DNA from 3 places in the Virgibacillus ihumii genome. Region 2 is predicted to be linked to each of the others. Evidence: riboswitches for the same ligand, from Rfam matches in the RefSeq annotation. Region 2 holds a riboswitch; each other region holds the start of a gene.

Region 1 (2,273 bases), 3.3 Mb from region 2:
GCAACACCGGCGACCGCAAGCAACTGTGCACCATATGGTAAAATTCCCTGAAAGGTACTGGCGAATATATCCAGTACGCTTGCGGAACGGCGCCTGTCAACTCCGAACCGTTCGGAAATTTGTTTGACTAATGGTCCGACACTAATAATTGAAATCGTATTATTGGCGGTTGAAACGTCAAAAACACTGACAAGGCCTGCAATACCGGCTTCGGCACCTTTTCTGGATTTAATCCGATTGCTTATTGCATTTAACAGGTAGTCAATTCCTCCATTAACACGAATAAGTTCAACTAAACCGCCGAGCAGAATGGACAACAGGGCAAGTTCCTGCATACCCGCCATGCCGTCACCAAGCAGGTTAAGGAATCCCATGCCATCGAATTCACCGTAGAACCAACCGACAATTCCTGCAAAAATGGTTCCACCGATTAATACATAAATCACATTGACTCCAGCAATTGCAATAACCAGTACAGCTAGATATGGCAGGACTTTGATCAGTTCATACGGATGTTCACCACTCACACCGCCGCTCGTATCCATTGTCATGATTCCAAAAATTACAGCAGTTACGATTGCCGCCGGCAGCGCAATGTAAATATTCACTTTAAATTTATCACTCATTTTGACTGCCTGTGTGCGGACAGCTGCGATAGTCGTATCGGAAATCATGGACAGGTTATCACCGAACATAGCGCCACTGACGATGGCACCCATTATCAACGCTGCACTCATTCCGGTCTGATCAGCCAGTCCGGCGCCGATTGGAGCAAGTGCAACGACTGTACCAACCGATGTCCCCATTGAAATGGAGATGAAGCATCCGATGATGAACAATCCTACAATCAACAGGTTTTGAGGCAGAAAAGTCAGCCCAAGGTTAACGGTTGATTCAACTGCACCGACACCTTCTGCAACCGCAGCGAATGCACCAGCCAACAGGTAAATAATAACCATCAACATGATGTTCGGATGGCCAGCCCCTTTTGTCAGGTGATCCAGTTTATCCTGAAAAGCCATTTTCCGGTTCATAAACAGTGCGAATAAAACAGCAATAAACACTGCAACAAGAACAGGTAATTTATAAAAATCTCCGTTAATCAGTCCGGAGCCTATAAATAACAATAAAAAGACGATAAATGGAAATAACGCAAAAGCGTTTCCTTTATTAAATTCTGATGACTTCATTTTCCAACTCCCCTTTGGTGTAGATACTGGTTTGCCGATACAAGGGTTTGTTTAAGGAATTTTTTCATGTGATGATTCATAAAAAATGTGATCAAAAACAAAAAACCTCCCGTTTTGGAAGGAGATTGACAATAATTTTATCTTCCAAAACGCATGTAACGCGATTTGCTGGAATTGGCACCTTGCAATTTTTGCGCAGGTTGCCGGGCTTCATAGGGCCAGATCCCTCAGCCACTCTGGATAAGCTTCTATGAAATTCATGATGAAAAGTGTAATATACTAATTAAGATGTGTCAATGAAATACATTTGGAATTTATGAAAGATTATTTGAAGGAGTTTATAAATTGTGAAACATTTGCCATCAAAAAACGTAAATAATGAGGGAGAAGGTGGTCATTACGGATGATCAACAGCCGAATCGGGTCGGCACCTAATTTCCAGAATTAATGAACATGGGGTGAATGGTATGAAGAAGTATATAGTCTTTATTGTTAGTTTTACGGTATTGTATCTTGTCTTTCAAATTGTATCAGGGTTAATTCTAACAGTGCTATATAATCCTGATCTACCATCAACGGGAAGCAATCTTGAAGCAGGTTCCACTACCTTATTATTGGTCATGTTGTTGATTGCGACTCTTTCTTATTTTATATCGCAAAAAGTAGGTAAAAGAACCTTGTCATAGTCTACTAAACTGTATTCTGATCCAGTTATTGGGATGCAGTTTTTTTAACGTGTTGCAGTTTACGTAAATATTAATACCGTTTAGATATATAACCAAAAATCGTAATGGTGTACCGGTCGAATTCAACGGACGCTTTCTTGTCCGGAACAGTTTGATCTGGTAAAAATTAAACCGCAATTATGAAGAAGAAATGTTTCTAATCGGCTGATAAAGTAGAAGTAAAGGGAGGTTTCTGGCAATGAAATCAATAGACGGTATGTTTGAAGAGGAGTTGTGGCATGCAGTGGTTTCTTGTAATGCTTTGTATGACGGGAAGTTCTATTATGCCATTCGCACAACAGGGATATTTTGCCGCCCGTCATGCAAGTCAAAACAGCCGAAATATAAAAATGTAACC
Region 2 (2,273 bases):
AATCAGCAAATCCTGGACTTTCTTGAGATTCTTAGGTTTGAAATCATCTAACGCTGAAATCGTTGCTTTCATGTTCTGCTCTTCCAATTTCTGAAGTATTTCCTCAGCAAGTTGTTGTCCATTACCAGTCTCCGATCCAAACAGTACCGTCACCTCACGGGTAGCTGCCTGTTGAGCATTTTGTGCAGATACTGATGTATCCGGCGTTTCAACAGAACTTGCAGCTATCGGTGCTTTCGTATTAACTGGAACCGCAAGATACCCGCTCAGCCAAATCCTTTGTGCTTCTGTCAATGTAGGCAACAGATGATTTAAGTTATCTGCTTGTTCCTGATCAAACGGACTATTCGTTACTTGTAACTGCACAGATATTCACCTCATAACATTTAATTTTGTTGTTATTTCCTTTGTCTGTGATCATTCATAACCTTCCATAACCATGAAAATCATGTTTGATCTAATTTCATAGTATTTTTAGTAGATTAGTCGGAATTAAACAATAAAAAATGAGCGTTTCATTAGAAAACTTGGTTGTCACCAAGCCTTTGGGTGACAGCAATAGTTGCACTTATGCAGTAAGAAAGGATTTTAAATTTTCTTAACTGCTTAAAAAATCCTTACCTTCCAACTGTGTGAAGTCCACACTCCTCTTTATTGGAACCTTTCCATCTTCCAGAACGGGAATCACCAGAATCTGTTACCGGTGACGTACATGGTATACATCCAATACTTGGATAGCCTTGGTCGTGTAATTCATTATATGGCAAGTTATTCAAATGAATATGATCCCATACATCATCCCACGTCCAATGAATTAACGGACAAACTTTAATCGATTTGAAACGTTCATCTTTATTGACAAAATCAGTTTTACTGCGTAATGGTGACTGTTCTCTTCGAAGTCCGGATATCCACGCAGGAACACCCGTCAATGCCTCCTCGAGAGGTTTTACTTTTCGAATAAAGCAGCACTGATCCGGATTTCTTTTCCACAGAGCTGATCCATATTGGTCCGCCTGCTCCTCCAACGTTAAATCAGGCTTTTTCATTTCAATCCGAAGATCCGGATATTTTTCCTTAATCTCATCAATCAGATTATACGTTTCCTGAAAATGAATCTCTGTATCGAGAAACACAATTTTCGCATCTTTTTTCACCCTGGAAATTAAATCAATTAATACAATACCTTCCGCTCCGAAGCTGCATGCATATACAACAGAATCCCCGAACGATTCAAAAGTCCACTCCAGAACTTCAATAGCACCATTGGTATCATCTGTAGGATGAAAATCTTTAAATGGGTCACCGGAGAAATTACGGTAAGTAACCGAATGATTCGTCACAGTTTATCCCTCCATGAAAAAGTATTTAAACCTTACACAAAAAATATCTTGGCAGGATTAAACTCACCTTAATCTTTAAAAAATAATTTCAGCCAAAACAAATTGTAATTTATGCTAAACTAACACCAATTATATATTAATATACCAACTTATTACATAACTTCTTCCATACTGAACGTTTTTTCACTATATTATCCAGGCATTTAAAAAACCCCCTTTTTCCAGTCTTCTGGGAAAAGAGAGTATTTTTTCTGCATTCGACCCTCTTATCTCCCAAGAATAGTTCTTGCTGGATTTAGCACCTTCCTGAATTTATCAGAGGTTGCTGAAGCTTCAAAGGGCCAGTTCCCTCAACTTCTCTAGATAAGATTATTAAATTAATTGAGTGTTATTGTATGTTCAAACGCTCCAAGTGTCAAGACTTTTTCAAAAATAATATAAATTTTAATACAATTTTCTACCATTAGAACTATATAATTTCTGCCGTAATTAATACTTTTGATGGAATTTAGTTAATGTATGATTTGAGAGCTATTGTTTCTTATTTAGAGGGATCTGCTTTCCAGTACCCTCCTCTCCCATTTTGGGAATCCAACTTAAAATCAAAATAGACGCACCTCCTTTTTTCCCAAGAAAGTGCGTCTGTATGAAAAAACTTATGATTTCCGAAAGTTACCTATTACTTCACTTGTCTCACTGACGCTGACAAAAGCTTTCGGATCAACATTTTTAATGAGAGACTTGACCAATGCCAGTTCATAACGGGTAATAACGGTATAGAGCACTTTATTTTCATTATTGGAATAGGCTCCATATCCGGTCATGACGGTAATTCCCCGAATCAGGTTTCCAATCAGTTCGTTTTTAAGTTCCTCTCCCTTAGTTGTTACCACCATCAAACTTAATTTTATATGGCGCGTATGAACCCGA
Region 3 (2,273 bases), 2.3 Mb from region 2:
GCTGCATATGATGCAGACCGGTCCACCTTGGTGGAATCCTTTCCACTGAATGCACCGCCGCCATGTCTTGCATATCCGCCGTACGTATCCACAATGATCTTACGTCCGGTCAAACCGGCATCACCCTGTGGTCCTCCAATTACGAACCTTCCCGTCGGATTGATAAAAAACTTGGTTGATTCATCAAGCAGATTTGCCGGAACAATCGGTCGAATCACATACTCAATCAGGTCCTTTTCGATTTGTTCAGTTGTTATATCCTGATGGTGCTGTGTTGAAATAACAATTGTATTCACCTTTACCGGGTTATCTTTTTCATCATATTCGACCGTTACCTGTGTTTTTCCGTCAGGGCGTAAATAATCCAAAATTTGCTCTTTACGTACATCTGATAATCGCTTCGATAATTTGTGTGCGAGCGAAATCGGCAATGGCATTAATTCGTCCGTCTGATCACAGGCAAACCCGAACATTAACCCCTGGTCACCCGCACCAATCGAAGCAATTTCTTCATCCGTTTTCCCCTGCCGTGTTTCATACGCCGTATCAACTCCACCGGCAATATCTGCTGACTGTTCATCAATAGCAGTCAGCACGGCACATGTTTCCGCGTCAAATCCGAATTTAGCGCGTGTATACCCAATATCCTTAATCGTTTGACGGACAATTGCAGGAATATCTACATATGTAGTAGTAGAAATCTCCCCCGAAACCAATACTAATCCTGTAGTTACTGTTGTCTCACATGCCACCCGGGCATTCGGATCATTTTTTAAAATTTCATCCAAAATAGCATCTGATATCTGATCGCAGATTTTGTCAGGATGCCCTTCTGTAACAGATTCAGATGTAAATAAACGACGATTTGCAGCCATGTGGCTAAGTCCTCCCTTTAAAAAATAGTACGGAAATCTATCTATTCAGTGTATGTTTATGTTTTAATAAGGTTAGAAAAAATAAAAAAACCTTTCCTGCAATCATGAGGAAAGGTGTCCTGAAGCCTTTCGCTCTTATTGTCCAAGGATAAATCCTTGCGTCAGATTAGCACCTTTTCACAGCATGTGACGGTTGCTGGGCTTCATCGGGTCTGTCCCTCCACCGACTCTGAATAAGAGAGTTTCCGCTCGAAATTCAGCATAACGGAAAAGCGCTGTCATGTCAACAATTTACAAGGGAATGACACACTTGACATGAAAAGTTCATATAAATATTCGTATAATTAGTATGGACTAATTTTATGAATGTGTTATACTAAATAAACAGATTTACAACTTGATTATTAAAATGTACTTTAATTAAAATCCATCATAAAGGAAGGTATCACAAATGAATGCGGTGGAACAATCAAAATTAATCAAAGATTTACTTTCACATGATAATCTGCAAAATAACCTTTCCGTACCACAGCTTGTCGAGAAAATTCTGGCACGTGAAGAGGGAACGCTGTCTGCATCAGGTGCAATTCGTGCGACTACCGGTAAATATACCGGGCGATCCCCAAAAGATAAGTTCATCGTTCGGGATGAGACCACTAAGGACGTCATTGACTGGGGAATCGTCAACCAGGAGATTGATGAGGCATCTTTTGATAACCTTTACAAAAAGGTGGTTGCCCATTTAAAGGAACGAAATGAATTATATCATTTTCAGGGCTATGCCGGAGCCGATACAAATTACCGGCTGCCAATTGAAGTTTTCAATGAATATGCCTGGCACAATCTGTTTTCCAGACAACTGTTTATCGAACCGACGGAGGAAGAATTGGGAACCCATCATTCCGAATTCACTATCATATCTGCCCCTACATACAAGGCAGACCCGAAAGTCGATGGAACGAATTCCGAAACGTTTATTCTTGTCTCATTCAAACAACGCATCGTTCTGATTGGTGGTACTGAATATGCCGGAGAAATCAAGAAATCCATTTTTTCCGTGATGAATTTCCTGCTCCCACAGCGTGACATTTTATCGATGCATTGTTCTGCCAACGTTGGTCAGGAAGGGGATGTTGCATTATTTTTCGGACTTTCCGGAACCGGTAAAACTACGCTCTCCGCAGATCCGTACCGCCGATTAATCGGGGATGACGAACACGGCTGGAGCACGAACGGTGTATTCAATATTGAAGGTGGCTGTTATGCAAAATGCATCAACCTTTCACAGGAAAAAGAACCGCAGATTTATGACGCAATCCGGTTTGGATCGGTACTGGAAAATGTCATTCTTGATGAAGAGTCGCGTCAACCGGACTATGATGACACATCGCTGACAGA

The links. A riboswitch is a leader RNA that binds a small molecule or an ion and turns the genes downstream of it on or off. The one in region 2 is predicted to bind S-adenosylmethionine.
Region 1: linked by a shared signal. The riboswitch ahead of HUX68_RS01600 (Na+/H+ antiporter NhaC family protein) and the one ahead of HUX68_RS17965 (phosphoadenylyl-sulfate reductase) in region 2 are both predicted to bind S-adenosylmethionine.
Region 3: linked by a shared signal. The riboswitch ahead of metK (methionine adenosyltransferase) and the one ahead of HUX68_RS17965 (phosphoadenylyl-sulfate reductase) in region 2 are both predicted to bind S-adenosylmethionine.

Annotation. Positions count from the first base shown of each region.
Region 1 covers NZ_CACVAN010000001.1:328,363-330,635, forward strand. The annotation lists gene HUX68_RS01600 (Na+/H+ antiporter NhaC family protein) at 1-1,190, opposite strand, end outside; SAM riboswitch class I at 1,325-1,437, opposite strand; gene HUX68_RS01605 (bifunctional transcriptional activator/DNA repair enzyme AdaA) at 2,115-2,273, shown strand, end outside.
Region 2 covers NZ_CACVAN010000001.1:3,625,230-3,627,502, reverse strand. The annotation lists partial or broken gene HUX68_RS17970 (assimilatory sulfite reductase (NADPH) flavoprotein subunit) at 1-366, opposite strand, end outside; gene HUX68_RS17965 (phosphoadenylyl-sulfate reductase) at 618-1,343, opposite strand; SAM riboswitch class I at 1,607-1,713, opposite strand; gene HUX68_RS17960 (YitT family protein) at 2,000-2,273, opposite strand, start outside.
Region 3 covers NZ_CACVAN010000001.1:1,339,058-1,341,330, forward strand. The annotation lists gene metK (methionine adenosyltransferase) at 1-875, opposite strand, end outside; SAM riboswitch class I at 1,008-1,115, opposite strand; gene pckA (phosphoenolpyruvate carboxykinase (ATP)) at 1,327-2,273, shown strand, end outside.